4 regions of the Bacillus sp. LR_5 genome follow, and region 2 is predicted to be linked to each of the others. Evidence: riboswitches for the same ligand, from Rfam matches in the RefSeq annotation. Region 2 holds a riboswitch; each other region holds the start of a gene.
What was found. Region 2 has a riboswitch for S-adenosylmethionine ahead of metN (methionine ABC transporter ATP-binding protein MetN). Riboswitches for the same ligand answer to the same signal wherever they lie in the genome.
Positions count from the first base shown of each region.

Region 1: another riboswitch for S-adenosylmethionine. It lies ahead of mtnW (2,3-diketo-5-methylthiopentyl-1-phosphate enolase); the one in region 2 lies ahead of metN (methionine ABC transporter ATP-binding protein MetN).
Region 3: another riboswitch for S-adenosylmethionine. It lies ahead of RAC86_RS05980 (5-methyltetrahydropteroyltriglutamate--homocysteine S-methyltransferase); the one in region 2 lies ahead of metN (methionine ABC transporter ATP-binding protein MetN).
Region 4: another riboswitch for S-adenosylmethionine. It lies ahead of RAC86_RS03435 (bifunctional homocysteine S-methyltransferase/methylenetetrahydrofolate reductase); the one in region 2 lies ahead of metN (methionine ABC transporter ATP-binding protein MetN).

Region 1 covers NZ_JAVAXX010000036.1:69-7,909, reverse strand. Annotated here, with positions in the region: gene mhqR (MarR family transcriptional regulator MhqR) at 1-372, opposite strand, end outside; gene RAC86_RS10520 (sporulation kinase KinD) at 565-2,085, shown strand; gene RAC86_RS10515 (hypothetical protein) at 2,113-2,544, opposite strand; gene spo0E (aspartyl-phosphate phosphatase Spo0E) at 2,630-2,887, opposite strand; gene RAC86_RS10505 (YkvA family protein) at 3,090-3,410, shown strand; gene mtnD (acireductone dioxygenase) at 3,451-3,987, opposite strand; gene RAC86_RS10495 (methylthioribulose 1-phosphate dehydratase) at 4,002-4,631, opposite strand; gene mtnX (2-hydroxy-3-keto-5-methylthiopentenyl-1-phosphate phosphatase) at 4,589-5,296, opposite strand; gene mtnW (2,3-diketo-5-methylthiopentyl-1-phosphate enolase) at 5,293-6,510, opposite strand; SAM riboswitch class I at 6,595-6,695, opposite strand; partial or broken gene mtnE (methionine-glutamine aminotransferase) at 6,734-7,841, opposite strand, start outside.
Region 2 covers NZ_JAVAXX010000018.1:931-8,771, forward strand. Annotated here, with positions in the region: gene metQ (methionine ABC transporter substrate-binding lipoprotein MetQ) at 133-957, opposite strand; gene metP (methionine ABC transporter permease MetP) at 971-1,639, opposite strand; gene metN (methionine ABC transporter ATP-binding protein MetN) at 1,632-2,657, opposite strand; SAM riboswitch class I at 2,763-2,869, opposite strand; gene RAC86_RS06255 (SCP2 sterol-binding domain-containing protein) at 2,984-3,328, opposite strand; gene RAC86_RS06260 (thioredoxin family protein) at 3,436-3,756, opposite strand; gene RAC86_RS06265 (toprim domain-containing protein) at 3,758-4,120, opposite strand; gene RAC86_RS06270 (YusG family protein) at 4,198-4,434, opposite strand; gene gcvH (glycine cleavage system protein GcvH) at 4,490-4,873, opposite strand; gene RAC86_RS06280 (arsenate reductase family protein) at 4,940-5,296, opposite strand; gene fadE (acyl-CoA dehydrogenase FadE) at 5,405-7,189, opposite strand; gene RAC86_RS06290 (acetyl-CoA C-acetyltransferase) at 7,204-7,841, opposite strand, start outside.
Region 3 covers NZ_JAVAXX010000017.1:412-6,974, reverse strand. Annotated here, with positions in the region: gene RAC86_RS05985 (5-methyltetrahydropteroyltriglutamate--homocysteine S-methyltransferase) at 1-716, shown strand, start outside; SAM riboswitch class I at 785-891, shown strand; gene RAC86_RS05980 (5-methyltetrahydropteroyltriglutamate--homocysteine S-methyltransferase) at 969-2,105, shown strand; gene RAC86_RS05975 (3-hydroxybutyrate dehydrogenase) at 2,157-2,930, opposite strand; gene RAC86_RS05970 (CoA transferase subunit B) at 2,947-3,603, opposite strand; gene RAC86_RS05965 (CoA transferase subunit A) at 3,600-4,316, opposite strand; gene RAC86_RS05960 (GntP family permease) at 4,340-5,758, opposite strand; gene RAC86_RS05955 (methyltransferase domain-containing protein) at 5,909-6,563, opposite strand, start outside.
Region 4 covers NZ_JAVAXX010000008.1:46,397-54,237, reverse strand. Annotated here, with positions in the region: gene RAC86_RS03445 (CvfB family protein) at 1-565, opposite strand, end outside; gene RAC86_RS03440 (YajQ family cyclic di-GMP-binding protein) at 664-1,155, shown strand; SAM riboswitch class I at 1,262-1,379, shown strand; gene RAC86_RS03435 (bifunctional homocysteine S-methyltransferase/methylenetetrahydrofolate reductase) at 1,469-3,307, shown strand; gene RAC86_RS03430 (GNAT family N-acetyltransferase) at 3,398-3,847, shown strand; gene RAC86_RS03425 (GNAT family N-acetyltransferase) at 3,853-4,701, shown strand; gene RAC86_RS03420 (MFS transporter) at 4,813-6,081, shown strand; gene RAC86_RS03415 (mandelate racemase/muconate lactonizing enzyme family protein) at 6,090-7,205, shown strand; gene RAC86_RS03410 (YitT family protein) at 7,301-7,841, shown strand, end outside.

The DNA.
Region 1 (7,841 bases), on a different contig from region 2:
CTCTTCTTCGCTTAATACGCTGATCATTTCATCAATTTCAGCAGCGTGATCAGGAAAAATATCATTCAAAAGACCGATGCCTTTTTCAGTAATTTGTGCAAATGTCACACGTCTGTCTGTAGGAGACGCTTTCCGAATGAGGAGTTCTTTTTGTTCCAGCTTATCTACAACGTATGTGATGCTCCCGCTAGCCAAGAGAATTTTATCTCCTATCTGCTGCAGCGGCTGATCGCCTTTATGGTACAACAGCTCTAGCACAGCAAATTCAGTCGGGTTTAGTCCATGCTTATGAATATGCTTATTCATATGATCGTTAATGGACCGATACGCGCGCGACAGCACGATAAATAACTTCAGTGATTTTTCTGTCATGTCTCAATCATCCTTTTAGAAACCGTTACAGAGAAACATTAATAAACAAAGACCGAAATGTCAATAAAAATCTTTCCAATATTTCTCTTCTTTTTTATATTATAAGCTGCTCAACATCTTTTTCTAATTTTTTTGGTTATTTTTTCTTATTAAAGAAGAAGAAACAATGATATAATACCTCTAATCAGGTGTATGTTGGAGCGATGCAAATTGAAAATACTAAAAGGCGCCTGCGGGAGAGTCAAACTTTATATTATACTGGTCGTGATTCCGGCAATCGTCATCAGCTTTTTCGTATATGAAAAAGAAAAAGATACTATAGCTGCAGAACATAAGCAAGAAGCGAGTGTAATGCTGAACCTTCACCGCAACAAAATCAATTATTTAATCGGAGAAACAGAGGCGAGAATGACTTCCTTGTCCATCGCAATCGACAGACCGGTTGATATAAAGAAAATGCAGTCGATTTTGGAAAAAACCTTTGATTCAGAGCCGAGATTTTCCGGTCTCTATTTTCTAAATGCCAAAGGAGACGTCACCGCAAGCACAACAGAGTTAAAAATGAAAGTAAACCTGGCCGACAGATCTTTTTTTACAAAAGCGAAGGAAACAAAAAAGACAGTCATTTCAGATAGTTATTCGAGCAGAATTACAGGCCAGCCGATTTTTACAATTTGTGTCCCTGTTTTGGACTCAAAACGAAATGTGACAAATTATCTTGTCGCAGCTATTCAAATTGATTATCTGAAAAATCTCATTAACTTACTTAGCCCTGATGTTTATATTGAAGTTGTGAATCAAGACGGAAAAATAATTTTTACGAGCGGACAGGCCTCACATGCAATAGATCAGAAACCTGTCAGCGGATATCTGGATGATATCAGCTGGAATATGAAAGTATATCCGAACCCGGTTACAATAGAAGAACTGACGAAAAGCCTTGTGCTTCCGCTTTCATGTAGTATTGTTCTGCTGAATATCCTTTTTATTCTCGTGCTGTATTATTTGCTGAAGCGGCAGACACAGCTGGAGCGCTCAGAAAATGAGGCGCAAAAATTAGAGCTGATCGGAACGCTTGCTGCCAGCACAGCCCATGAAATCCGTAACCCGCTCACCGGCATAAGCGGCTTTATTCAGCTGTTGCAAAAGAAATATAAAGGTGAAGAAGATCAGCTTTACTTCTCCATTATCGAACAAGAGATAAAGCGCATTAATCAAATTGTGAGTGAGTTTCTCGTTCTCGGCAAGCCGACAGCTGAAAAATGGGAGCTGAACTCGCTCCAGGATATTATCGGTGAAATTATGCCGATCATCTATTCTGAGGGCAACCTATACAATGTTGAAGTCGAATTACAGTATTTAACTGAGCAGCCTTTGCTCGTAAAATGCACCAAAGATCATATTAAACAAGTGATTTTAAATGTAGCAAAAAATGGCCTCGAGTCAATGCCTGAAGGAGGCAAACTGACGATCTCAGTGGGAGCTTTGGATAAAAAGGCCATTATCAAAGTTGTGGATAACGGTGAAGGGATTTCTCAGGAAATGCTGGATCATATCTTCCTTCCCTTTGTTACTTCTAAAGAAAAAGGAACCGGTCTCGGCCTTGTCGTATGTAAACGGATCGTTCTGATGTACGGTGGCTCTATTCATATCGAAAGTGAAGTGCGAAGAGGCACAGAGGTGACGATCACCCTCCCCGTATCCGCTTCATAGCCCCCCTGACCGTGTCAGGAGGGTTTTTTATCTTCGTGACCGTGGATTGCCAGTCGACTTGCTTGCTGTTCTGCCAGAAAAGAGTATTTTGATGAAGCGAAACAGCAATTTCAGAAGCAAAAAAAACATAAAGAATACTAAAAAACCCTTTAACCCTTCCGTGGCATCTAAAAACTCCATGTTCCCTCTCCCCGTCACTTTTTGCTGAATTTCAATCGCAAATACGATAACAATGATCACTGTAACGGTATAGATAAAGGACAAGGCTGTCATGCTCCATTTAGAAAGCCATGAAAACACAGCGTGAGTGACGCCGAAAAAGATTATGCCAAAAATGCCGATCACCCAAAAATGCATTTCTTTGTCTGTTAAATGAATGCCAAACATTCCGCATAATGAGATAAAAGCGTCATGAAATTGATTGACCATTTCAGTAATGAGAATCGCCAGTTCTTTCATCAGTTCCCTCTTTCATATGAATTTTTCCAGAAAAAAAGAGCGCTTCTGAAAAGCTCTCTCTTTATATATGCATTTGACAGCGCCGCTATTTATTTGCATCATATGCTGGCATAACATCTCTGCGGGGCCACAAGCCTAATTTCTTTACAAGGCCTTGAATCCCTTGAGAATGTTCGTTTTCTTGCATGAGCTGGTGATATTCATTTATTAAACAATCCAGCTCCTGACTGTGTCTGATCGTGTCATGCCCTGTAAATCCCTGCTTTCTAGCGGCATCTATCATTAACTTTCTTTTTTCATCAATAGACACCAACAATCTTTCTTGTTCAGAAGAACCGCCCATTCACTTCACCCCTCGCCGCTAAGAAATAGGAAACAAGTTTGATTGGGTTATTGTGCATTATTACAGATTATACTTTATTTGTAAACATATTTTCATTAAATAAGTTAATTTTTCGGGTATAATAGATATATTGATAGGATTAGAAGAATAATACCCAGGTGAAGAATATCTTAAACACGCCGCCAGGCAGGAGGTATGCCCAATGAAGAAAAAGAAAGCAATTATGCTCGGAGCGGCAGGCGGAAAAGCAATTTTGAAGAGGAAAAACCGAAAAAAATGTATTCAGCACATCACTACTTTTTTTCAGATGCTTCGCGATTGGCGAAATGGCGACTACCCTCGTTCACAGGTTAAAACACTTTTGCTGTTAACTGCCGCAATCCTGTATATCGTCATGCCGCTCGATATCATTCCAGACGTAATCCTCGGTCTTGGGTTCATTGACGATGCAGCTGTTTTAGGTTTGATTTGGACACTGATTAAAAAAGAACTGTCACAGTATGAAAAGTGGCGTTTGCAATAAATATAAAAAGCCCCGTTCGATGAACGGGGCTATCTCATGCTTATTGATTCACGCTGTCTTTTTCATAAATAGGAACCCAGCCTTCAGTTGTGACAAAAATTCTCACCGCGACAACTTTGCGGTCCTCCTGAAGCGTGAAGTAATGGCGGATATTCTCAGGCACGGAGATTAAATCTCCAGGGTTTAAACGGACATCAAAAAACGTTCCGTCCTTGCCTTGAATGACAAAAATACCGTGTCCGCTTACAATAAAACGAACCTCATCGTCTGTATGGTGATGCTCTCTTTTAAAGTTTTCAAGCAGTTCATCAAGTTTCGGATTGCTGTCTGACAATGAAATAACATCCTGTGCTTTATAGCCGCGGCGGGTTGAGATATCTTTAATTTCAGTTTCGAAGGTATCAAGAATTTGCTGTTTTTCTTCTTCTGTCAGATCATATTTCTCTGAGAGATGTTCCGGAAGTTTCGTGATATCCCATTGCTCATAAATAACCTCTTGACTGTCCAGAAATCTTGCCACTTCCTCTTGATTTTCAATCGTTGTATTTGCCTCATCATGAATTCGAATTGTAGCCATTTCAATTCCTCCTTTTATTTAACCAGCTGATGCTGGAGTGTTTTCAATTTCAAATGGTAGCTAAACAAAAATTCATACGCTTCAAGCACTCTTTTTGCCTCAAATGCTGTTCTCCCCCAAGCCGTAATACCATGATTTCGGATCAGAACAGCTCCTGAATCTTCTGAAATCTCTTCCGCAAACAGTGCCGCAAGCGTCGGGATATGTGCCGGATTTTCTATAATCGGAACGGTCACTTCTGCGTTCTCTTCCCACAAGCCGAGTGCTTTTATAATTTCCTGCCCTTTGAATGTGATTTTCTTTTGGTCTCCGTATAACTCTGAAATCACATTATTGTTTACCGTATGGACATGCAGGCAGCATCCGGCATTGGTTTTATTGTACAAATGTGTATGCAAAAGCGTTTCTGCTGACGGTTTCAGAGAATGCCCGCTTTCAGCAGGCTCTCCGTTTTGATCAACCAGCAGAAAATCTTCAACCGTCTCTTTGCGTTTATCTTTTCCGCTTGCAGTGACGAGAAATGTTAAAGGATCATCTGTAACCTTAATTGACAGATTGCCGCTAGTCGCCGGAAACCAATCTCTCTCTGCCAATTCCCGTTTTACTTCAGCGAGCTCTCGCCAGCGTTCTTGTTTTGCAGCCATTCCTGTACCTCCTTTACATTCTCAATTTCCTTTCTTATCTCATAAAAATCTTGATACGGAAGATGATTGAGGTTTTGCTCCCGGCATTCGTTTAATAAATAATCCCTTGCAAAGCATAGGTCAGACAGCTTTGCTGCCTCCACATCTGTAACCGAATCACCGATCATGATGATATATTGGTTCGGTTCAGAAAGTTCATGGATGACCGACGGCTTACAGCACCCGCATTGATTGCTGCATGTGCCCTTGCAGGAATGAGGCCAGTCAATATGGATATAGTCATTGTCAAATGAAGCATGGTTGCAATAAATGCGGTCTTTCTCCACAATGCCTTCAAGCAAAGGATATACAAAAAAGTCCATTCCACCGCTTATGACATAAAACGGAATCTCGTGCTCATTGATAAATGCTACAAATTCCCGAAAGCCTTCCCTGATTATTGCATCTTCCAATACAAAACTTGTAATCTCTTCTTTTAAACGGCTGGGCAGAAGGCCGAACATCCGCCCGACACCTTCCTTGATCGACAGCGTTTTGGAAAGTACGCCGTCTTTTAATGCCACCCACTCTGGGGGAGCAAATGTTTTCATGATATTTATAATGTTGTCGTTCATCGTGATTGTTCCGTCAAAATCACAAATAATAAAAGGTTTTCGAGTCGTCATACGGCTTCAACCTTTCCCCATTTATCTAGCGCAAGCTTAAGATCCTTGCATTGTTCGGCTTTTTCATCAATCGGCTGGGCCTCTAGGACCGCATCAATAATGGCTCTGAACGCTCGCCCCCCGCCTTGGGCACCGTTCGGATGTCCATGTACGCCTCCTCCGGCGTTAATAATGTGGTCTATGCCGAAATCACGCATTAATAGCGGAACCATGCCGGGATGAATGCCTGCTGACGGAACAGCAAATGTTTGGTTAAAAGCATCCTCTCTCACACATTCTTCATGAATCGCCAGTGCATCTGCTCTTGGAAGCGCAACCGAACCATATGGAGACGGAAAGAGGCTGAAGTCAGCACCGCAATATCGGTTTAATTTTCCGAGTAAAAGAGCGTGAGAAAAACCGTAAAACGGAGAAGACGTAAACGCTCCGCTGACTGCTGGATGCGCCATAATCGGAACTGGGATTTCAGGATCTTCTGCAAGGCCTTGCATAACGTCCAAGCCGTAAGCAAAGACATTAAACAAAAGCGCATCCGCTCCCAGCTCGGCGGCGCGTCTCGCTTTGTCTTTCAGATCAGCCGTACGTCCAGTCAAATTCACCGCATACAGCGTTTTATGTCCGGTTTGCTCATACGTTTCTTTCAATATTTGCTTTCCTTCTGCAATTCTTGTTTCAAAAGGCGCTAGACCTGTCTCAAAGAAAATTTCATCGTCTTTAATCAAGTCAACTCCGCCAAGCGCCTGCTGCCGGAGCTGTTCTTTAATATCACTCAGGTCCCTTCCGATTACGCCTTTAAATATGCTCATTAACAGCGGTCTCTCAAACTCTCCCAGCAGCTTCCGGATGCCGTATACGCCAAACTTCGGTCCCGGCAGTGCACGCTTAAATGCTTCAGAGAAGTGAAGATCGATTAATTTGATTTTTCCGTCCAGCGACAGCTTGCCAAACACTGTTGTCAGCAAAGCCGGAATATCCTGAGAGAAATTGATTTCAGGATAGGCAATTGTGATGACCGCTTGTTTTTCTGATGCAGGAGTTCCCTCTCTCTCCTCAACTTTTATCACACGCCCCTTGTGCTTTTGCATTTGCTCCTGTTTTACAAGGGGCAGATCAGTCCAGGAGCCTACTGTCAATCCTGTTGCGATTTGTTCTGCTTTCTTCTCTGTATCGGCTCCCGGTTCGGTCAGGAGATATGTCGCTAATAACTCACTCATGCCAGAGCTCCTTTCATTTTCATCCATATCAAAAAACCTCTTCAAACTGCAATCGCGTCTAAAGAGGTTTCGTTTCTCGTCCGAATCTTATCTCTCAGCCGCTAGCTGCAAGAATTAGCACCGTGCTTTATAAGTCGGTTGCCGGGCTTCATCGGGCTCGTCCCTCTGCCTGCTCTTGATAAGAAAATATAGATTTTATAAATTATTTTGAATTATCCCATCGTTATAAGGTCTTGTCAATGCTTTTTTGGGTAAACAGGTTCAGTTTGCCAATTCGATAAGCGGCTTCCTTAAGTCTTTCTTCACTTGTTAAAAGTCCGACTCTGACGTAGCCCTCGCCATATTCACCGAAGCCGTTTCCAGCCGCAACTGCCACATTCGCTTTTTCCAGCAAAAGATCTGAGAACTGCTCTGAAGTATAGCCTTCAGGCACAGGCAGCCATGCAAAAAAAGAACCTGCGGGAGCTGTTACATCCCAGCCGATTTCCCGGCATGCCGTGATCCAAGCGTTTCTCCTGCTCTCATACCTGGCATTTTGCTCTGCCACACACGTCTGATCGGCTAACAGTGCCTCTGCTGCAGCCTCCTGAGTCGCTCTGAAAAGACTGACAAACATATGGTCTTGATAAAGATTGATCGCTTCAATGACCGAAGCGTTTCCGACGGCAAAGCCAACCCGCCATCCTGCCATATTATACGTTTTTGACAGCGTGTAAATTTCAATTCCGATATCCTTCGCACCTTCAGTCTGCAAAAAGCTTAAAGGCTTGCAGCCGTCAAATCCTACAGCGCCGTAAGCAAAATCGTGAACGACGCAGATTCCGTTTTCAGTCGCAAAACGCACGGTATCTTCAAAGAACTCGGAAGTAGCAACAGCTCCGGTAGGATTATTCGGATAATTCAAATACATCAATTTCGCCTGTTCCCTTACTTCAGCGGTTATGCTGCTGTAATCAGGGAGAAACGCCCTGTCCTTTACGAGCGGCATCATTTCCATCTTTGCTTTTGCAAGTGTGACACCCGACCAGTAATCAGGATAACCCGGATCGGGAACTAAAATCGTATCACCGGGATTCAACAAGCATTGCGGGAGCTCGACTAGACCGGCTTTTCCGCCGAATAATACAGCGACTTCGGTTTCCGGATCCAGATCAATGCCGTATTCTCTTTTGTAAAATGCAGCAGCCGCTGACTTCAGACGGTATGAGCCGCGAAAAGAAGAATATTTATGATTCTCAGGATCAGCAACAGCTCGTTTCATCTCCTCGACAATATGTTCAGGAGTCGGCTGATCTGGATTTCCCTGTCCTAGATTGATAACGTCATGTCCT
Region 2 (7,841 bases):
CTCCAATGCTCGGCCTTCCTAGACTTCAAGGGTTTTCAATCACGCTGAAAAGATGACAAAGCCCTAAAACTAATATCGTTTTAGGGCTTTGTCAATAATTGAACCCCGGATTTCTCATCCGGGGTTTCAGTCTTATTCAGATACAGGAAGCACAGCTCCGTCGTATTTTTTCTCGATGAAGTCTTTGATCTCTTTAGAATGAAGAACTTCCATTAGCGCTTTGATTTTTGCAGAATCTTCTTCGCCTTTTCTTACCGCAATGATGTTAGCGTATGGGTTGTTTTTCGTTGATTCTACTTCAATCGCGTCTTTTTTAGGATTTAATTTATTTTGGATCGCATAGTTTACATTGATGAAGACCGCGTCTCCTTCTTTGTTATCATATGCTTTTGCCGTTAATTCAGGCGCTACTTTTTTGAATTCAAGGTTTTTCGGGTTTTTCTTAATGTCTTTCAATGTTGCGTCAACTGCTTCCACTTTAGAATCAAGTGTGATTAATCCTGCGTTTTCAAGCATTGCAAGCATACGGCCTTGTTCAGCGACGTTGTTTGTCAGGATAATTGTCGCACCTTTTGGAAGGTCTTTCAGTGATTTGTATTTTTTAGAGTAAATACCGAATGGCTCTAAGTGAACAGCTCCGGCATTCACAAGTTTGTAATCTGTGTTTTCTTTCATTTCTTGCTCAAGGTAAGGAATGTGCTGGAAGTAGTTCGCATCCACTTCTTTATCAGCTAAAGCTTTGTTGTACATCTTGTAATCACTAAGCACTTTCACTTTCAGCGTGTAGCCTTTTTCTTTCAACAATGGTTCAGCTTCTTTTAAAATTTCCGCATGCGGTGTTTTTGTCGCTGCAACCACAATTTCTTTCTTGCCGGATTCAGCGCCGTTATTTGAACCGCAGGCAGCCATAACCCCTGCAAATACAAGCAGTAATGCACCCAAAAATAGCTTTTTCAATGTAAATCCTCCCTTATCGTTTGTCTATAATATTTGTTATTACATCACCGATGATTTGAATAATAAAGACGATGATTAAAATAAACACAGTAGCAACGAAGGTAACATCAGCATTATTAGACTGATATCCTTCTACGTACGCAAGGTTTCCAAGGCCGCCTGAACCGATGGCTCCGGCAATTGCCGTTGAGCCAATCAAAGCGATGGCCGTAACCGTGATCCCAGAAATAAGAGCCGGCATAGACTCCGGAAGCAGCACTTTGAAAATAATCGTAGACGTTTTAGCGCCCATTGATTTAGCGGCTTCAATCACACCTTTATCAACCTCGCGCAATGCGATTTCAGCAAGGCGCGCGTAAAACGGTGCCGAACCGATCACCAGCGCCGGCAATGCGGCGTTAGGCCCTAAGATCGTGCCGACTAAGAACTTCGTAAACCCTAACAGTAAAATAATTAAAATAAGGAATGGAATCGATCTGAATATGTTGACAATGGCCGCAATCACAGAGTTGACCGCTTTATTTTGCCAAAGGCTCCCTTTGCTTGTCAGGAAAAGCAGCAAGCCGAGGATCACTCCGATGACAAAAGCAAACAATAAAGAGATCAGCGTCATATAAAGTGTTTCATATGTCGCGTTCCACAACTCAGTTAAATCAACGTTCGGGAAGTATTTTTCAAACATTCGTGATCACCTCTGCTTTCACCTGTTTGTCATTAATGAACCGGATCACGTTTTGCACTTCTTCCTCGTCTCCATCAATATGGATGAACAGTGAACCGTAAGCTCCATCCTTCGTCTGCGAGATTTTCCCTTGCAGAATATTGACGCTGACATTGAAGTTTCTGATCATCTCTGTAATCAGAGGCTGTTCAGCAGAATCACCGACAAATGTGAGCTGAACCATTTTTCCTGATGCTGTTTCATCAAGAAGGTGCTGTAGCGTTTCTTTCGTTTCTTCCGGCTCTGTCACCTGCTGAACAAATCGTTTTGTCATGTCTTCCTTCGGATTTTTGAAGACATCAAGAACTTCGCCTTCTTCCACAACCTTTCCGTTTTCCATGACAGCGACTCTGTTGCAGATTTTGCGGATGACATGCATTTCGTGTGTGATCAGCACAATCGTCAAACCGAGTCTTTCATTAATATCGGACAATAGATCCAAAATTGAATCTGTCGTTTGCGGATCTAATGCTGATGTCGCTTCATCGCAAAGGAGAACCTTCGGATTGTTTGCAAGCGCTCTGGCGATTCCGACACGCTGCTTTTGCCCGCCGCTCAGCTGAGACGGATAAGATTTTTCTTTTCCTTCTAAACCTACCAGTTTAATCAGTTCATCGGCGCGCTTGATCCGTTCGCTCTTTTTCACCCCGGCAATTTCTAAAGGAAACATGATATTGTCTCTAACGGTCCGCGACCAAAGCAAATTGAAATGCTGGAAAATCATGCTGATTTCATGGCGTGCATTTCTTAAAGCGCGTCCGTTCACTTCATTAATCTTGGTTCCCGCCACTTCCACGGTTCCTGAGGTTGGTTTCTCAAGGCCGTTCAGCAGACGGATTAAGGAACTTTTACCAGCTCCGCTATATCCTATAATTCCAAAAATCTCACCTTTTTTAATGGAAAGCGAGACATTTTGGACAGCATTGACATCTCCGTGTTTCGACTTATAAACTTTTGAAACATCTTGAAGATTGATCAAAGCAATCACCTGCCTTAACACTATTCTAAGAAATCTTCCGGGTTTTTCTGCAAAAGAAAAGCCTTTCTGCACACTTGAGCAGAAAGGCTTATATAAAATGCCTTTCTCTCATCTTTCAAAGCTGAACGCTTCGTGTGAATTGGCACCATTTCAACAGCGTTGATGGTTGCCGGGCTTCATAGGGCACTTCCCTCCACCTCTCTTGATAAGAGAAATATATAGTCTTTTTCGTCCGGAAATTCTTAATGTAGAATAGCATGGCGAATGATTAAATGTCAATAAAATAAATGATGTCAACTTTTACTATTATAATAATTTCCTATTTTTTAATTCTTTAAAATCCTCTGAAAAAATCCGTTCGTCAGCCAGAGTATGGCTTCTAGTTTTAACAGGGCCCTGAATGACCCCTTTACTTTGAGGCTTCCGCTCTGAATAAGGTGCTGAAGGGAAATGTCTCCGTGCAATAAGTCAATAATTTCTGTTTGGTTTCCGTAAAAGGTCAGGTTGGACGTTTGGGGCGAAGAAATTTTTTTCATTTCTCCCTGTTCGTTTATTGAGACGGTTAAGGCTTCTGTTTCTCCTTGGAAGGTAATGAGCAATGTCGAAGCGTTCAAAAGGGGTTTTAAAAACAGATGCTGATACTCATCTTCTAAAACTTCCGCTTTCTCCATATGTACAACCTCCTATTTGTTGGTCATACATACACATTTCTCTTTCTGGCGCAAGAACCCCTTTATAAAACGAACGACAATTTCATTGGATTGTGCAGAGAAATATGTCATAAATGGGATGCGGAAGATGATTTTTGTTTGATCAGCTCATATAAATAAGAAACAGAGTGAAACGCATATCCTCTTTCGACCACTTTTCCGCCTTTAAACAGCAGAAAACAAGGGACGCTTTCAATTTGATATGCTTTTGCGAATGTCGGAGAGTAATTGACATTGTTTTTATAGAAGGCGACATCAGGCAGCATTTCTTTCACCACTGTCAGCATTTTGCTTGCAAGCTGGCAGGTGCCGCAAAACGGAGTATATAAATAAAGGAGATACACATCATCTTCAATGTGCTCAAGCTCATATTCTTGGAGTTCTTTCATGCTATACACCTCGGGATTTTCTTTCAAGAAAAATAGTATGGACATTCAAATTCGCGCGCAGCAATACAGAGGCGACATGGTGCCTGGGTGCAGCCGCTACTTCCTTATAGGCTCTGTCGATATGGAGATGGCAGGCTTCGTTAAATTCTCTTTTCAGCTGTTTTCTTAATTTCTCGCCTGATTCATCAGCATCAACTAATATATAGACGTCTTTATCGTAAAGCTCGTCAGCCAATTCCTCAAGCTTCAGCTGGCTGATTGTTCCGTTTGTGCAGATAATGCGCACTGGTTCATTCAGGACGCTTTCGATTTTCTCTTTATCTGTTTTCCCTTCGACAATCATAACCTTTTCCAGCTCATCCATCTTCATCTTCTTCACCTGCCGCGTCATATTTGAAACGTTCAGATTGTAAAAGAAGGCAGTGAAATTCACCGCCAACATTAACACCAGCCGTTTTCGTAGTCACAATCCACGTATTTTTCGTCGTTTCCTGAGACCACATCAGCTGTCTTATAAAATTTCTCATTTTCAAAGGAATAACCGGACTTAAGCTCATATTCATTCATGCTTGTCATTTGGCCGATCATCTCATTTTCATGATATAACGAGAGCCGGCCATTTTGAAAGCGGCCTGTCACATCATTGGTGACATCGAGCTTTTGTTTGCTGAAAGCCATATTGGACACCTCCCATAACGTTAGCGTGTCCAATTGCCTTTACAGCTATCCTGTTTTAGTCTTCTTGTGTCATCTCTTCGTATTGCTCTGCTGTCATCAGTTTTTCAATTTCAGAAGCGTCAGACGGCTCAACGACGATCATCCATGCTTTTTCGTACGGAGATTCGTTGACGAATTCCGGACTGTCATCAAGATCTTCGTTTACTTCCACAACAGTTCCGTTAATCGGTGCATAAAGCTCAGATACCGTTTTAACGGATTCAACACTGCCAAATGGCTCGTCCGCTTTGATTTCAGCGCCGACTTCAGGAAGTTCGACAAACACGATGTCGCCTAGCTCAGACTGGGCAAAATGCGTAATTCCAATTCTGGCTTTTTCTCCTTCAACTTTTACCCACTCGTGTTCTCCTGAGTAACGCAAATCTTTAGGTATGCTCAATTGAATCCCTCCATTTTTTACAGCACTACAATAAGAAGATAACATACTTTTCAAAAAAAATTTACATTAAGCCCAGTTTTCTTCAAATTGGTCTTCTTTAAATCCGACTGTCACTTTTTCGCCGTCTGTTGTAAGCGGGCGTTTGATCAGCATTCCGTCTGAAGCCAGCAGTTCAAGCTGCTCGTCCTCCGACATGTGATACAGCTTTTCCTTGAGATTCAGCTCGCGGTATTTCATGCCGCTCGTGTTGAAAAATTTCTTGAGATCCAGCCCGCTTTTTTCATAAAGCGCTTTTAGTTCTTCTTTGCTTGGAGGCTGCTCTGCAATATGTATTTCGTTTATTTCTTTCCCATGCTCTTCAAGCCATTTCTTTGCTTTGCGGCATGTTCCGCATTTAGGGTACCAGTAAAAAGTTAACGACATCTTCTTCCCCCTCAATAAAATAATCGAGGTTATTTTAACACAGTTTGTTTTAAAAACCTAAAACAGTGCTTCTTAAAAAAGCTCCGCGCATGCGGAGCTCTTGGCCAATCAGACAATATATTTTTCAGCCTCAAAAACGCCCGCTGCCGCTTCGCGTTTTTTCTGAATAACGTTTTTAGGTGTTACGCGCGTGAGCTTGCGCAGAGCGGAAAGCATCATGCGGAGTGAATCTCCTTCTTCCATTGCGATGAGGGATTCCTTCGCGTGCGCTTCAATTTCATTAAAGGCTTCTTGAACGAAAATTTCTGTATACAGCACCTTTTGCGCCGCTTTTTCTTCGCCTTGCGCGGCAATGGCCTTTTCCGTTCTGAGCACGGCTGATTCCATTGCGTACACATTGCTGACGATATCCGCGACGTTGACGAGAATTTCTTGTTCGCGATCGATGGCTTTTCCGTATTTTTGCGCGGCGAGACCGGCAGCGAACAGCGCGATTTTTTTGGCTTGCTTAACGATATATTTCTCCTGCTCTAACACGCCGCTGCCAGGCTCTTCAGGCATAAGCATCATGAGTTCTTCCTGCAGCGACTGCGCTTTTTCAAATAGAGGCAGTTCGCCTTTGAGCGCTTTTTTCAGGAAGGTGCTTGGCACGATTAACCGGTTGATTTCGTTTGTGCCTTCAAAAATCCGATTGATCCTTGAATCCCTGTAGGCTCTTTCTACTTCGTACTCCTGCATAAAACCGTAGCCTCCATGAATCTGCACGCCTTCATCTACGATATAATCAAGCGTTTCAGAGCCAAATACCTTATTCAGAGAGCATTCGATGGCATATTCGGCAATTGACTTGGCAATTTGCCGGCCGTCCTTGAGATCTTCGGCTGTAAACTGGCTCATATTGTCTTCAAACAGCCCAACCGTTCTGTACACAGAGCTTTCCATCGCGTACAGCCTTGATGCCATTGTCGCAATTTTTTCCTGGGTCAGCGAAAAGCTAGCAATCGGCGTTTTAAATTGGCGCCGCTGATTTGCGTATGCCGCAGACAGCTCGATTACCCGCTTAGATGCACCGATTGTGCCAACCGCCAGCTTGTAGCGGCCGATGTTTAAAATATTAAAGGCGATGACATGCCCTTTGCCGATTTCTCCAAGCAGGTTTTCTTTTGGCACTTCAGCCTGATCTAAAATAAGCGTTCTTGTCGATGATCCTTTGATTCCCATTTTCTTTTCTTCCGGACCCGTGGATACACCCGGGAAATCTTTTTCCACAATAAAGGCCGAGAACTTTTCGCCATCCACTTTAGCGTAAACGACAAATACATCAGCAAAGGCAGAGTTGGTAATCCACTGTTTTTCCCCGGTTAACACGTAATGCGTTCCTGCTTCATTTAGCACGGCTGTTGTTTTTGCTCCAAGCGCATCAGACCCAGAGCCCGGCTCAGTCAGTGCATAAGCAGCGATCTTTTCGCCTGAAGCGAGTCCTGGCAAATATGTTTTCTTTTGCTCTTCTGATCCGAAAAAGACGATCGGCAAGGACCCGATGCCGACATGCGCCCCATAAGAAAGAGAAAAGCTTCCCGCACGCGAAAATTTTTCAGTGATGAGTGCCGAGCTGATTTTATCAAGACCGAGCCCTCCGTATTCCTCAGGCACATCAGCGCCAAGCAGCCCAAGTTCGCCCGCTTTCTTCAACAGCCTGACGGAATGCTCGAATTGATGGTTTTCGATGTCATCTATATGAGGGAGAACATCCTGCTCAATGTAGTCCTCAGTTGTTTTCGCAATCATTTTATGCTCGTCAGTGAAATCTTCCGGTGTATACATTTGATCGTATGGAACATCCTCGATTAAGAAACCGCCGCCTTTTTGTACTTCAGCCGCTTTTTTTGCCATTTGTTTTTCCCCCTTTAGCATAATTCAAATACACCGGCCGCTCCCATCCCGCCGCCGATACACATTGTAACGACTCCAAATTGCTCGTTTCTCCGTTTCATTTCATGAATCAGTGAGAGTGTAAGCTTTGTACCCGTACAACCAAGCGGATGTCCAAGCGCGATTGCGCCCCCGTTGACATTCACTTTTTCTTCATCAATTCCCAGTTCCCTTATCACTTGAATGGCCTGTGATGCAAAAGCTTCGTTCAGTTCAAACAAGCCGATGTCCTGCAGTTGAAGCCCGGCAAGCTTCAAGGCACGCGGAATGGCTTCCACCGGTCCGATGCCCATCACTTCCGGCGGCACACCGCCTACTGCAAAGGAGCGGAATTTCACAAGCGGCGCTAAGCCCAGTGCATCAGCTTTTTCTCGGTCCATCAGCATAACTGCCGCCGCTCCGTCACTCGTCTGCGAGGAATTGCCCGCAGTAACCGTTCCGTCAACGGAAAAAGCGGGTCGCAATGTCGCTAAGATGTCTGTCGTCGTTTGCGGGCGAACGCCTTCATCCTGAGAAAACACAAACTGTTTTTCCTGAGGCTTATGGTTTTCTCCGATTTCTGTCACCGTCACTTCGACGGGAACAATCTCATCTTTAAATTTCCCCTCTGCAA
Region 3 (6,563 bases), on a different contig from region 2:
CCGGTGACGCGACACCAAAGCTGACGATTCCGAGCCCGAATATGCTGTTTTTCGGTGAAAAAGCCGATAAAGGGATTTATGACGACCAAGAGGAATACTTTCATGATCTGGCCCAAGCGTACAAAAAAGCAATCAAAGCCTTCTATGACGCTGGATGCCGCTATCTTCAGCTTGATGATACGTCATGGTCTCTCTTCTTTGAGGAAAAAGGCAGAGAGGTCGTCCGAGCGCTTGGGGGCGATCCAGAAACATTGCCTGCCTTATTCGCCAAAACGATTAACGATGCAGTGGCAGACCGGCCTGATGATTTAGCAATCACGATGCACATTTGCCGCGGCAACTTCCGTTCAACTTGGGCGGCATCAGGAGGCTATGACGCTGTAGCGGAAACGATTTTGGATGGCTTACATTTGGACGGCCTGTTCTTGGAATACGATGATGACCGCTCCGGTAACTTTGATCCGCTCCGTTTCGTGAAACGCAAGGATCTGCAAATTGTACTCGGTTTGATTACATCGAAATACGGCGAGCTTGAAAATCCTGAGGATGTGAAGCGCCGAATCAATGAAGCGGCGCGCTTTGTCAGCCTGGATCAGCTGTGCCTCAGCCCGCAGTGCGGTTTCGCCTCTACAGAAGAAGGCAATCTTTTGACAGAGGAGCAGCAATGGGCGAAGCTGCGCCATGTGATCGACATCGCCAACGATGTGTGGAGATAATCTATCATTGACAGAAACATAAAATGTGTGAATAATAGATACTATCAGAAAATTTCATAAAAAGGTTTTCCTTATCAAGAGAGGTGGAGGGACTGGCCCTGCGATACCCGGCAACCGCTGTTTAACAGAATGGTGCTAAATCCTTTAGAGCAATGATTGCTCTTGAAGATAAGGTTGAGATTGTCACACAAGCTCTTCCTTATCCAAAGGAAGAGCTTTTTTATATTCGAATGGAAAGAAGGAATGGACAACATGCCACAACAAACAACACCCGCAGAACAAAAATCACTTCAAAGAAAAAAACCGCCGTTTCGCGCGGATCAAGTCGGAAGCCTGCTGAGATCTGAGCCCGTTAAAAAAGCGCGGCTGCAAAAAGCGGCCGGCGAGATTACGGCTGAGCAGCTTCGCCAAATCGAAAACGATGAAATCACCCGCATTGTGGAAAAACAGAAGGAAACCGGCCTGAACGTCGTGACAGACGGTGAATTCCGCAGAGCGTGGTGGCACTTTGATTTCCTTGAAAACTTAGATGGCGTTGAGCCGTTTACTCCTGAGCAGGGCATTCAATTCCATAACGTACAGACAAAAGCACGCGGCATAAAAGTGACCGGTGATATCGACTTTTCAACTCACCCAATGCTTGAAGATTACTCCTTTCTCCATAGCATTGCCGGTGACGCGACGCCAAAGATGACAATCCCAAGCCCGAATATGCTGTTTTTCCGCGGAAAGCTGGAAAAGGATGCATACAAAAACGACTATCACCTTTTCCAGCACGATGTATCCAAAGCATATAAAAAAGCGATTCAAGCGTTTTATGACAGAGGCTGCCGCTACCTCCAGCTTGATGATACAGCATGGGCTGTTTTCTTATCTGAAAAAGGCTTAAAACAAATCGAAGCGTTCGGAACAACGCCTGACGAGCTTCGCCAGCTATTTGCGAAATCCATTAACGACGCGATTGCAGACCGTCCGGATGACTTGACCGTAACAATGCACATTTGCCGCGGCAACTTCCAGTCCACTTGGACAGCGGAAGGCGGCTATGACGCAGCAGCCGAAACCATTTTTGACGGCTTGAACCTGGACGGGCTTTTCCTAGAGTATGATGATTCACGCTCAGGCGGATTTGAACCACTCCGTTATGTGAAGCGCTCTGATCTTCAGCTTGTCCTTGGCTTAGTGACATCTAAATTCGGTGAGCTTGAACATCCAGACGATGTAAAACGCCGTATCGAAGAAGCGTCCCGCTATGTGAGCTTAGACCAGCTTTGCCTCAGCCCTCAATGCGGATTCGCTTCAACTGAGGAAGGCAACAAGCTGACTGAAGAACAGCAATGGGCGAAGCTGCGCCATGTGGTTGAGATCGCTAACGATGTTTGGAAATAAGCAAAGAAAAAACACACTTGATTCCCTGGCGGAGCAAGTGTGTTTTTTATGTCATTGAGCGGTATAGCCTCCATCAAGGACGACAGCCTGCCCGGTGACACCCTTCGCTTTCTCGCTTGCCAAAAACACCGCATAATCCGCGATTTCCTTGACGGAAAGCAATCGTTTTTGCGGCACAAGCGGAAAAATGACCTGTTCAAGCACGGAGTCGTAAGGGACATTTCTCGTTTTCGAAAGATCGCTCAGCTGATTGCGGACAAGCTGTGTATCGACATAACCCGGACAGAGCGCGTTGACTGTAATGCCGTGGGGCGCGCCTTCCAGCGCCCCGACCTTTGTCAGTCCAATGACGCCGTGCTTGGCGCTATTATAAGCGGATTTCCCCGCAAAGCCGACTAAACCATTAACAGATGCGATATTAATAATTCTGCCAAATCGCTGTTTTTTCATGATCGGAAAAACATGCTTCATCGCGATGAAGGGCGCCGTCAGCATAACCTTGATCAGCTGTTCAAAGGTTTCTGTCGGAAACTCTTCAATCGGGGCGACGTGCTGAATACCGGCATTGTTCACCAAAATATCCAAGCGGCCGTATCGTTTTTGGATGGCGTTTACCGTATCAGCGACTTGCGCTTCCTTTGTCACATCACACGGAATGGCTGCTGCGTCAAAACCTTCTTCTGCAAGCTTGGAAGCGGTCTTTTCGCATGCTTCCTGATGAAGGTCCGAAACGATGACGCTAGCGCCTTCACGGGCGAATTCCCTCGCGATTTCGAATCCGATTCCGCCGGCTGCCCCAGTCACCAAGGCGACTTGTTTTTTCATGTCAAACACCTTCCCATTAAGAATTTTGTTTGATCACAGACTGGCTTACAGCGAAAGCGGCTTCTGTTTTTTCATAAACCTCTTCAATTGTGACACCTTCCTGAAGCTCCGTCAGTGTCATGCGGCCGTTATCAAAATCAAAAACAGCCAAATCCGTAATCAGCCTGTGTACGACTTTCTGGCCTGTCAGCGGAAGCGAGCATGTTTTTTTCACCTTTGACTCGCCATGTTTATTGACATGTTCCATGATGACAACGATCCGTTTCGCCCCGTTGACGAGATCCATGGCGCCGCCCATCCCTTTTACCATTTTCCCTGGGATCATCCAATTGGCCAAATCGCCCTGCTCAGAAACTTCCATGCCGCCGAGGATAGCCAAATCGATATGCCCGCCTCTTATCATTGCGAATGACTCAGCGCTGTCAAAATAGGAAGCCCCCGTCACTTCAGTGATTGTTTCCTTTCCTGCATTGATCAAATCCGCATCTTCCGTTCCTTCCACAGGATACGGACCGATCCCGAGCAAGCCGTTTTCTGACTGAAGCATGACGTGAACGCCATCGGGTATCTCATTTGCGACAAGCGTTGGCATTCCAATCCCAAGATTGACGTTCATGCCATCCTTGATTTCTTGTACAGCCCGTTTGACCATTCGTTTTCTCGCTTCTTTCATTTCGCCTCACCCTTTCCCGCCGCTTGTCGGACTGTTCGCTTTTCAATCCGTTTTTCATGGCTCGCGCCAAGCACCACATGCTGTACGTAAATTCCCGGCGTATGGATATGATCTGGATCGAGCTCTCCCGCTTCCACGATTTCTTCTGCCTCGGCAATCGTAATCTTCCCTGCCATGGCGGCAACGGGATTGAAATTTCTCGCCGTTTTCCGAAAAACCAAATTCCCCATGGTGTCCGCTTTCCACGCTTTGACAATCGCCACGTCGCCGGTGATGCCTCGCTCCAGTACATATGTCCGGCCGCCGAACGTTTTATGTTCTTTTCCCTCTGCTATTGAAGTACCAACGCCTGTCGCCGTGTAAAATCCCGGTATGCCCGCGCCGCCTGCACGAATTCTCTCAGCGAGCGTTCCTTGGGGAACAAGTTCAACCTCAAGCTCTCCGCTTAAAAACTGCCGCTCAAAAATTTTATTTTCACCGACATAGGATGCGATCATTTTCTTGATTTGCCTGTTAGCCAAAAGCAAACCAAGCCCCCAGTCATCAACTCCGCAATTGTTGCTGACAACGGTTAAATCCTTTACCCCCTGATCTCTTATCGACAAAATGAGCTGTTCAGGAATGCCGCACAGCCCGAATCCTCCTGCGATCAGTGTATCTCCATCATGAATCAGTTCCGCAGCTTCCTTACTTGATGACAGTACTTTTCCCATATTGATGCCCCTTTCGTTTTCTCTTACACTAGACCGGTCAGGCTGTAAATCGCGATCACAGCAAATACGGCAGCCGTTTTAATGAGCGTGATTGCAAAAATATCCCGATACGATTGCCGGTGAGTCAGTCCTGTCACGGCCAGAAGCGTGATGACAGCGCCATTATGCGGCAGCGTATCCATGCCGCCTGATGCCATCGATATGACTCGATGCATCACTTCCGGCGGAATGTTGTAAGCCTGAATCGCCTGCAAGTATTGATCGGACATCGCGCTTAGTGCTATGCCCATACCACCTGAAGCCGACCCGGTGATCCCCGCCAGTGCAGTTGTCGTGACGGCCCCGTTCACAAGCGGATCGGTAAAGGTGTGCGAGATTCCGCTGCTCAGCTTGTGAAACCCCGGCAGCGCGGCGATAACGCCGCCGAAACCATACTCGGCACCCGTATTCATAGATGCCAGCAAGGCACCGCCGATCCCTTCATTCAGCCCTTCCTTCATTTGGGCAAACACCCTTCTCCAATCAAATAAAATCGTTGTAATGATGCCAATCACCAGAGCGAGCTCCACCGACCAAATAGCAGCCGCTGAAGAAATATCGAGCTTGCCGAACTCCTTTAATCCGATCGATGAAAAATCAAATCCATTCGGATACCACTTTGGAAGGTATATGGTGAAACATTTATTCACTGCACCTACGAGTATAAGCGGGACAAAGGCAAGCGCATGCTGCACCGGGCTTTTGTCCGGTTCGGCCGTGAACTCAGGCGATTCAAAAGCAGCAGTATTCTCCGAATCAAAACCGCCGTAGCCTTCGCCGGATGTCTGCGCTTTTTTTCGCCTCGATTCCAAATACATCATGCCCGCTGCCAGCACAATCACTGCGCCGAACAAGCCAAGCCAAGGAGCGGCATAAATGTCTGTTTTGAAAAACGTCGTCGGGATGACATTTTGAATTTGCGGCGTCCCCGGAAGTGCGTCCATTGTAAATGTAAAAGCCCCTAAAGCAATCGTTCCCGGGATGAGGCGTTTCGGTATGTTAGCTTCTCGGAACAGATTTTTCGCAAACGGATACACGGCAAACACGACAACAAATAGGCTGACGCCGCTGTACGTCAAGATAGCGCCCATCAGCACAATGGCAAGTATCGCTCTTTTTGCCCCGACAAGCCTGACAATCGTTTTCGCAATCGATGCCGCAAGCCCGGACATTTCAACGACTTTTCCAAAAATCGCACCGAGTAAAAATACCGGGAAATACAGCTTAATAAAACCCACCATCTTCTCCATAAAAATCGATGAGAAAAAAGGAAGCACATGGCTTGGATCTGTCAGCAGCACCGCAAATAACGCGCAAATCGGCGCAAATAAAATGACAGAAAATCCCCGATACGCCGTAAACATCAGCAAGCCTAACGCCAATAGAATGATGATCAGTTCCACACACATCCCCCATTTCCACGGATAGGAAAGCGTTTACAAAGACTCTCCGCATCGACCGTTCCCGTCCCCTTTCCATATGTACGGGAAGCGGGGGCCAACTATTCCGATTAAAAAAGGAAAGCTCCTTTTTTCGGAGCTTTCCTCTGCCATTCATTTCATTCCTATTAAGATATCAACATCAACCGTAATATCGGCTGATTTCATCTCTTTCAGCAGCCTGACTCTGTCTTCCGGCGCAGACCAAGCGAGCGGCGTCATCTGGAGCAGCCAATGTATCGCTTGGCGGTCAAGCGTTTTGACATAACGCAGCCTCACATGATGGCTGTGTTCAACATTCGCTGTAAAACGCTCAACAGCTGCCATATTGGAATACGTACGCCTTGGTGAATCAGTATATAAAAATTGCCTTAATTCTATTAAATAATCTTTTCGCGGCACTACTTTTATGAGCATGCCATCATCCTTCAGCAGCCTATGAAACTCTGCATAATTGGATGGTGAAAAAATCGACAAGACAACATCGAATTGGCGGTCATGAAAGGGAGCACGCGCCACATCGGCAACCGCCCACATCTGATCTTTGAATGTCCTAGAAGCTTTTACAATCCCATCCTTCGAAAGATCGATGCCGGCTCCCGTCGCTGTTCTCCCCGCATAATCAAACCCGCAAAGCTTATTCAGATGAGATCCCTCACCGCACCCGCTGTCCAAGATGGTGAATGCTTCTTGACCAGATTTGGGATAACTAATGAGATTTGCAATTGCATGATGGAGCGGCTCAAAAAACTGGCATTCTCCAATCAGC
Region 4 (7,841 bases), on a different contig from region 2:
CGTCATCCGTGATCACGAATGAACCCGATGCGATCAGCCTGTACACCGTACCTGTCAGCTCTTTATTCATCAGATCTTCTGAAGCGTCGGTAAACAGTTCGCTGATGATATCTTCCGGCGCTGGTTTCGCAAACATGCGCCCCCGGTTCGTCACCTTCAGCATACAGTAAAGTTTGTCCCCTTTTTGCGGCCAGACATCTTCATACGGGGGTAAATGCTCAGTTGCGACTAGTGCGTCCTTCGATAAACCGACATCAACGAAAACGCCCATATCTTCCACTTTATCCACCACTTCAACCCAGCCATATTCATCCGCGCTGATGACCGGAATTTTCATCGTGGCCGCAAGCCTTTCCTGCTGGTCGACGTATATAAAGACTTCTACTTCGTCTCTGTCCTCGATATCCTCAGTCATTTCACTGTTATGTAAGAGAATCGTATCTTCCCCATCGGTTAAAAAATAACCGAAGTCGGTTTGGTGATCTATACTCAAGGTTAATTGCTGCCCTGGTCTCATGCTATCGTCCTTCCTGTTCCGCTTATTCTCTGCGGATTTTGTTAACATTTTTTCCAATCATCACAAATTGATTCTTTGTTCTGTTGGAAGTTTCTCTTTATTCTACTATAATCAACACATAAGTTAAATGTTATGGAGGTTTTCATATGGCAAAAGAAAGTTCATTTGATATTGTATCCAAGGTGGAATTGCCTGAAGTGCAAAACGCAATCCAAATTGCACTGAAGGAAATCAGTACCCGATATGACTTTAAAGGCAGCAAAAGCGACATTTCTTTAGATAAAGAGGAGCTCGTCCTCGTTTCCGATGACGAATTCAAATTAAGCCAGCTGAAAGATGTGCTGGTCAGCAAATTGATTAAACGAAACGTACCGACAAAAAACATTGAGTACGGCAAGGTTGAAAACGCGTCAGGCGGAACGGTACGCCAGCGTGCAAAGCTTGTTCAAGGCATTGACAAGGACAACGCAAAAAAAATCAATACGATCATCAAAAACTCCGGACTGAAAGTAAAGTCTCAGGTGCAGGATGATCAAGTGCGTGTCACCGGAAAAAACAAAGATGACCTGCAGCAGATTATCTCAGCTGTGCGGGGAGCAGACCTGCCAATTGACGTTCAATTTATAAATTTCAGATAAATTTTCTGATTCCTATTGATTATTGTCTTTATTTTCGGTAAATTTGGAGAAAGGGAAAAACGCCAGGTATCTTTTGGCACTTCCTGACACGAAAATTTCATATCCGTTCTTATCAAGAGAAGCAGAGGGACTGGCCCGACGAAGCTTCAGCAACCGGTGTAATGGCGATCAGCCATGACCAAGGTGCTAAATCCAGCAAGCTCGAACAGCTTGGAAGATAAGAAGAGACAAAATCACTGACAAAGTCTTCTTCTTAAGAGGACTTTTTTTATTTCTCTTTTTTCCTTGCTGATGTGAATAAAGGAGGCAGACAATGGGACTTTTAGAAGATTTGCAAAGACAGGTGTTAATCGGTGACGGCGCCATGGGGACGCTCCTCTACTCCTATGGCATTGACAGGTGTTTTGAGGAGCTCAATATTTCAAAGCCGGAGGAAATTCAGCGCATACATAAAGCGTACGTTGAAGCGGGAGCCAACATTATTCAAACGAATACGTACGGGGCCAACTATATTAAATTATCCAGACACGGTCTTGAGGATGACATCAAAAAAATGAATCAGGAGGCCGTAAAGATCGCGCGGGCTTCAGCAGGCGATGCATACGTGCTTGGAACGATGGGCGGCATACGGACATTTAATAAAAATGCGTACAGTCTTGACGAAATTAAGCGCAGCTTCCGCGAGCAGTTGTATCTGCTGCTGCATGAAGAGCCGGATGGCTTACTGTTAGAAACATATTATGATTTGGAAGAAGCCCGTGAAGTGCTGAAAATCGCGCGCAAAGAGACTGATCTTCCGATTATGCTCAATGTCTCCATGCACGAGCAAGGCGTATTGCAGGACGGAACGCCGCTTTCTGACGCATTGCGCTCGATTGCGGATCTCGGAGCTGATATTGTCGGCATTAACTGCCGCCTCGGCCCTTATCACATGATTGAAGCGCTCAGCGAAGTGCCAATTTTTGATGACGTATTCTTATCGGTTTATCCGAACAGCAGTCTTCCTTCGCTTGAAGAGGGACGGCTCGTCTATGAAACAGACGACACGTATTTTCAAAACAGCGCGTTAGAATTCCGTAAGCAAGGCGCGCGGATTATCGGCGGCTGCTGCGGCACAACACCGAATCACATCAGGGCGATGGCGGAAGCGGTTGGCGGACTGGCTCCGATTACGGAAAAAGAAGTCAAAACCCGGGCGAAAGAATTCATTTCTGTTCATCACGAGCGAACCGAGCCCGGCCTGGATGAGATCGCGGCGAAAAAACGCTCTATTATCGTAGAGCTGGACCCGCCGAAAAAACTAAGCTTTGACAAATTTCTATCGGCGGCTGCTGAATTAAAAGAAGCGGGAATCGATGCCCTGACACTCGCCGACAATTCTCTGGCGACCCCGCGGATCAGCAATGTTGCCTGCGGCGCCCTTGTCAAGCAGCAGCTCGATATGCGTTCCCTTGTCCATATTACGTGCCGTGACCGTAACATTATCGGCTTACAGTCACATTTAATGGGCCTTGATACGTTAGGGCTGAATGACGTGCTTGCTATTACAGGTGACCCTTCTAAAATCGGGGATTTTCCTGGTGCGACGTCTGTATATGATTTAACATCTTTTGATTTAATCAGGCTGATCAAACAATTCAATGAAGGTCTGTCTCTGTCTGGAAAACCGCTCGGCAAGAAAACGAATTTCTCAGTTGCCGCCGCATTTAATCCTAACGTCCGCCATCTGGATAAAGCGGTAAAACGGCTTGAGAAAAAAATAGATTGCGGCGCAGATTATTTTGTTTCTCAGCCTGTCTATTCCGAGCAGCAGCTTGTCGATATCCATAACGAAACAAAACATCTGAAGACGCCGATCTATATCGGCATCATGCCGCTGACAAGCAGCCGGAATGCCGAATTCATCCATAATGAAATTCCCGGCATTAAGCTGTCTGATACGATTCGCGAAAAAATGGCCCATGCCGGTGAAGATAAAGAAAAGCAAAAGGCGGAAGGCCTTGCAATTGCCCGCTCCCTGCTGGATACGGCATGCGAGCTGTTTAACGGCATCTACTTGATAACGCCTTTCCTCAGATCTGACTTAACCGCTGAGCTCACTTCATATATTCAGCAAAAAGATGAGCAGCGCCAAAATATCTTTTTGCATTAATCCCTTTAAAGACTGTCTGATCCAATCGGGCGGTCTTTTTCAACGGGATTCGTGTTACGATATAGAAAAACAGTCATGAGGAGGAACATTATGCTCGAAGTCAAAACCATTTCCGCGGAAGATACATATGAAATCCGGCACCGCATTCTGCGCCCCCATCAATCCATTGAACAATGCAAATATGAAGAGGATCATGCAAAAGGCTCCTTTCATCTCGGCGCGTTTTTTGAAGGGAAGCTGATCAGCATCGCTTCTTTTTCCCCGCAAAATCAGCCATTAATAACAGAATCCCCAGCATATCGGCTGAGAGGCATGGCAACGCTTGAAGGATATCGCGATCAAAAAGGCGGGAGCACGCTGATCAAACACGCGGAAGAGAAACTGGCGGAGAACGGCGTTCAGGCAGTCTGGTGCAATGCCAGAAGCCATGTGAAAGGCTACTATTCAAAACTTGGCTGGGAAGAACTCGGCGAACCGTTTGAGATTCCCGGCATAGGCACACATATCATCATGTATAAAAAACTCGAAACAAGCAGGTGATCTGTATGAGGGTAATCGATAAGCTGATTAAGCTTCATGAAGAACATACCCCTAGTCTATTGCGGCTTTGCAGGCAAGCCGGGTGGCCGGATTACGGCGAACAAGAGCTGGCACTGCTTGTCCAGCAAGGACGCTTTTTCGGCTATCAAAATGTCAGCGGTGATATTATTTCCTGCATCGGCTTGTTTTTGTTTGGCCGTCTTGCTTCTATCGGCCTCGTGATCGTGGACAAAGAATATCAACGGCTCGGTCTCGGCCGGCGTATGGTAAACGCCTGTATCACCCAAACGGATGAAAACACAGCCATCAGGCTTTGCGCCACAAAAGAAGGTTTGCCGCTTTATGAAAAAGCAGGTTTTCATACAGCAGGTTCAGTGCGAAAGTACAGCTGTCATAGTTTTCAACCTTATACAAAAAAGCTTGACGCTGAACTGACATCCTTTAGAGAACAAGACTTTCACGACTTAACCACGGCGGATCTGGCTGCCTTTGGCGGAGATCGATCAAACCTTTTGCAGCAGCTTATTTCTGCTTCATGCGAATGTATCATCGCCAGAAATCAGGACGGACAGCTCATTGGCTACGGACTTTCTGTACAGACACCGGCCAATTTGAAATTCGGCCCCATCATCGCTCCATCATCAGATGTTGCAGCACAGATAATTAACAGGCTGGCGGCCGGCAAACAAGGGCCGATGCGAATCGATATACCGAGTGAACACACGTCTCTGCATGACAGCCTGATAGAAATGGGATTTCTTAAAGATGATGAACCTCCGCTTTTGTTCTATCAGAAAAAAGCGCCTATTCAAAATGGACACTTATATGCTTTGATTTCACAGGCTCTCGGTTAACCCTCTTTTTTCCCGAACAGGTATCTTCTGTTCGGTTTTTTGCTGTCTGATCGCTGAATAAACGAAGCCAACAGGGACATTCTAAGCAGAAGAAAAGGAGTGTGCTCTGAGATGGAATCATCAAAACAAAATAACGGAATGACGATTGTAGCAATCGGTTCAATCCCTTTAATATTAACCCTAGGAAACTCGATGCTTATTCCGATTTTGCCAAAAATGAAATCTGAACTTCATTTATCACAATTTCAAGTCAGTCTCGTGATCACAGTATTTTCCTTAATTGCAGCATTTGCGATTCCGATTGTCGGTTATCTCGCAGACCGATTCTCAAGGAAAGTCATCATTATTCCCTGCTTAATTTTGTATGGTGCCGGCGGTTTGTTAGCCGGGTTTGCGGCAGGTTTTTTTGACAATGCCTACCCTTGGGTCATGGCAGGACGAGCGTTACAGGGAATCGGGGCAGCCGGAACCGGCCCAATTGCCATGGCACTGACGGGAGATCTGTTTAAAGGCGCCCAGGAGAGCAAGGTGCTCGGCCTTGTTGAAGCTTCAAACGGCATGGGGAAAGTGCTATCGCCGATCATTGGCTCGCTGATCGCCCTGCTTGTCTGGTATGGCGCGTTTTTTGCCTTTCCTGTGTTTTGTATCATTTCGATCGTACTGACTTGGATTTTTATTAAAGAAAAGAAAAAGGAAAAAGAACCGCCACCAATCGGAAAATATGCAAAAGGGCTGTTAAGTGTCTTTAAACATGAAGGCAGATGGCTGTTTACCGCTTATTTAGCCGGTGCGACCTGTTTGTTTACTTTATTCGGCATCCTGTTTTATCTCTCAGATGTTCTTGAAAAAACATACGACACCGACGGCGTGAAAAAAGGCTTGATTTTAGCGATCCCGCTTTTGGTTATGTGTGTGACGTCCTATACAACAGGAAGCAAAATCGGGCAAAAGCAATCGTTAATGAAAAAGCTGATCGTACTTGGATTGGCGTTCATGACCGTATCCTACGCGGCACTGTCATTCATTGAAAATCTTGTCCTTTTTATCAGTGTTCTTGTACTGAGCAGCATAGGCTCAGGTCTTGTCCTTCCTTGTGTGAACAGTTTTATTACCGGGGCTGTCGGCAAGGAAAGACGGGGATTTGTCACCTCGCTGTACGGCTCTGTACGTTTCTTAGGAGTAGCGATCGGTCCTCCGATTTTCGGCCGCCTGATGCAATGGTCCAGACCCGGCATGTTTTTAAGCATCGCGGGATTGACTCTCGTTGTCGGGATTCTTGTGATGATGCTCATCCATGTGAAGCAAAACAATGAAGAAACAAAAGAAAAAGAAGACACTAAAATGGCTGGAAATCGGCTACAGCCCGCTGAGGAAAGGTAGCACCCAGTGTGAAAATTGTACGGATTGAAACCTTTCCGCTATTTCACCGATTAGAAAAGCCATACGGAGATGCCAATGGGTTTAAACGATATCGGACTTGTTATCTCATCAGGATTATCACCGAAAGCGGGATAGACGGCTGGGGAGAATGCGTTGATTGGCTCCCTGCTCTCCATGTCGGTTTTACGAAGCGGATCATCCCGTTTCTATTAGGAAAACAGGCTGGCAGCCGCCTGTCATTAGTGCGCACGATTCAAAAATGGCACCAGCGGGCGGCCTCCGCTGTAAGCATGGCGCTGACAGAGATTGCAGCCAAAGCTGCGGATTGTTCGGTTTGCGAATTATGGGGCGGGCGATACAGAGAGGAGATTCCTGTGTACGCGTCTTTTCAATCGTACTCAGACTCCCCGCAATGGATCAGCCGCTCAGTCTCCAATGTTGAAGCCCAGTTGAAAAATGGTTTTGAGCAAATCAAAGTCAAAATTGGCGGGACTTCATTCAAAGAGGATGTCCGGCACATCAATGCGCTGCAGCATACAGCAGGCAGCTCCATTACGATGATACTGGACGCAAACCAAAGCTACGATACCGCTGCGGCTTTTAAATGGGAGCGCTATTTCTCCGAATGGACGAACATTGGCTGGCTTGAGGAGCCTTTGCCCTTTGATCAGCCGCAGGATTACGCTATGCTTCGAAGCCGTTTGTCTGTTCCTGTTGCCGGCGGAGAAAACATGAAAGGCCCGGCGCAATATGTGCCTCTCCTTTCACAGCGCTGTTTGGATATCATTCAGCCCGATGTCATGCATGTCAACGGAATTGATGAGTTTCGGGACTGCCTCCAGCTCGCGCGTTATTTCGGCGTCAGAGCATCCGCCCATGCATATGACGGATCGCTTTCACGGCTCTATGCTTTATTTGCACAAGCCTGTCTGCCCCCATGGTCTAAAATGAAGAAAGATCACATTGAACCGATCGAGTGGGACGTCATGGAGAATCCTTTTACAGATCTCGTCAGCCTGCAGCCTTCAAAAGGAATGGTCCACATCCCGAAAGGAAAAGGCATTGGAACAGAGATCAATATGGAGATCGTCAATCGCTACAAGTGGGATGGCTCAGCCTATTAAGCTGGACCATTTCTTTATTTTGAGACATAAATAATGGACAGCCTCATAAAATGAAAACAGCGGACAAGTCTTTTCATAAAGGAGCAAATGACTTAATGGCTGAACTGCTGATGAAAGCAAAACTTACGTTTATGATTGTCGTAGGCGGCGTACTACAGGGACTCGGCATGTCCTTGTTTTTATTTCCGCATGATATTCCGACAGGCGGTGCAGCAGGTATTGCGGTGCTATTGCATTATCTGTTTCAAATCCCCCACGGCTTTTCAGTGTGGGCTGTGAATGTATCAATGCTTTTTACCGCTTTAAAATGGCTGGAGATGAGAACATTCACCGGCACCCTCGCTTCTATCACCGTCACCTCTGTCTCGGTATTGATCTTTGATGCAGTTTTTCCGGATATCACATCTAATCTGTGGCTTGATCTGGCAAGCGGCGCAGTGTTATTGGGACTCGGCATCGGACTTTTATACAAATATAAAATTTCGAACGGAGGATTCGGAGCCCTTGCTCTGATGATTTCTATCTACCGCGGCGGGAATCCTGGAACGATCCTGCTCATCATGAATTGCATCATTTTTATGGTCACCGCGTCTATTATTGACTGGGGCATCGTCATTCAAGCCCTCATATGCCAGG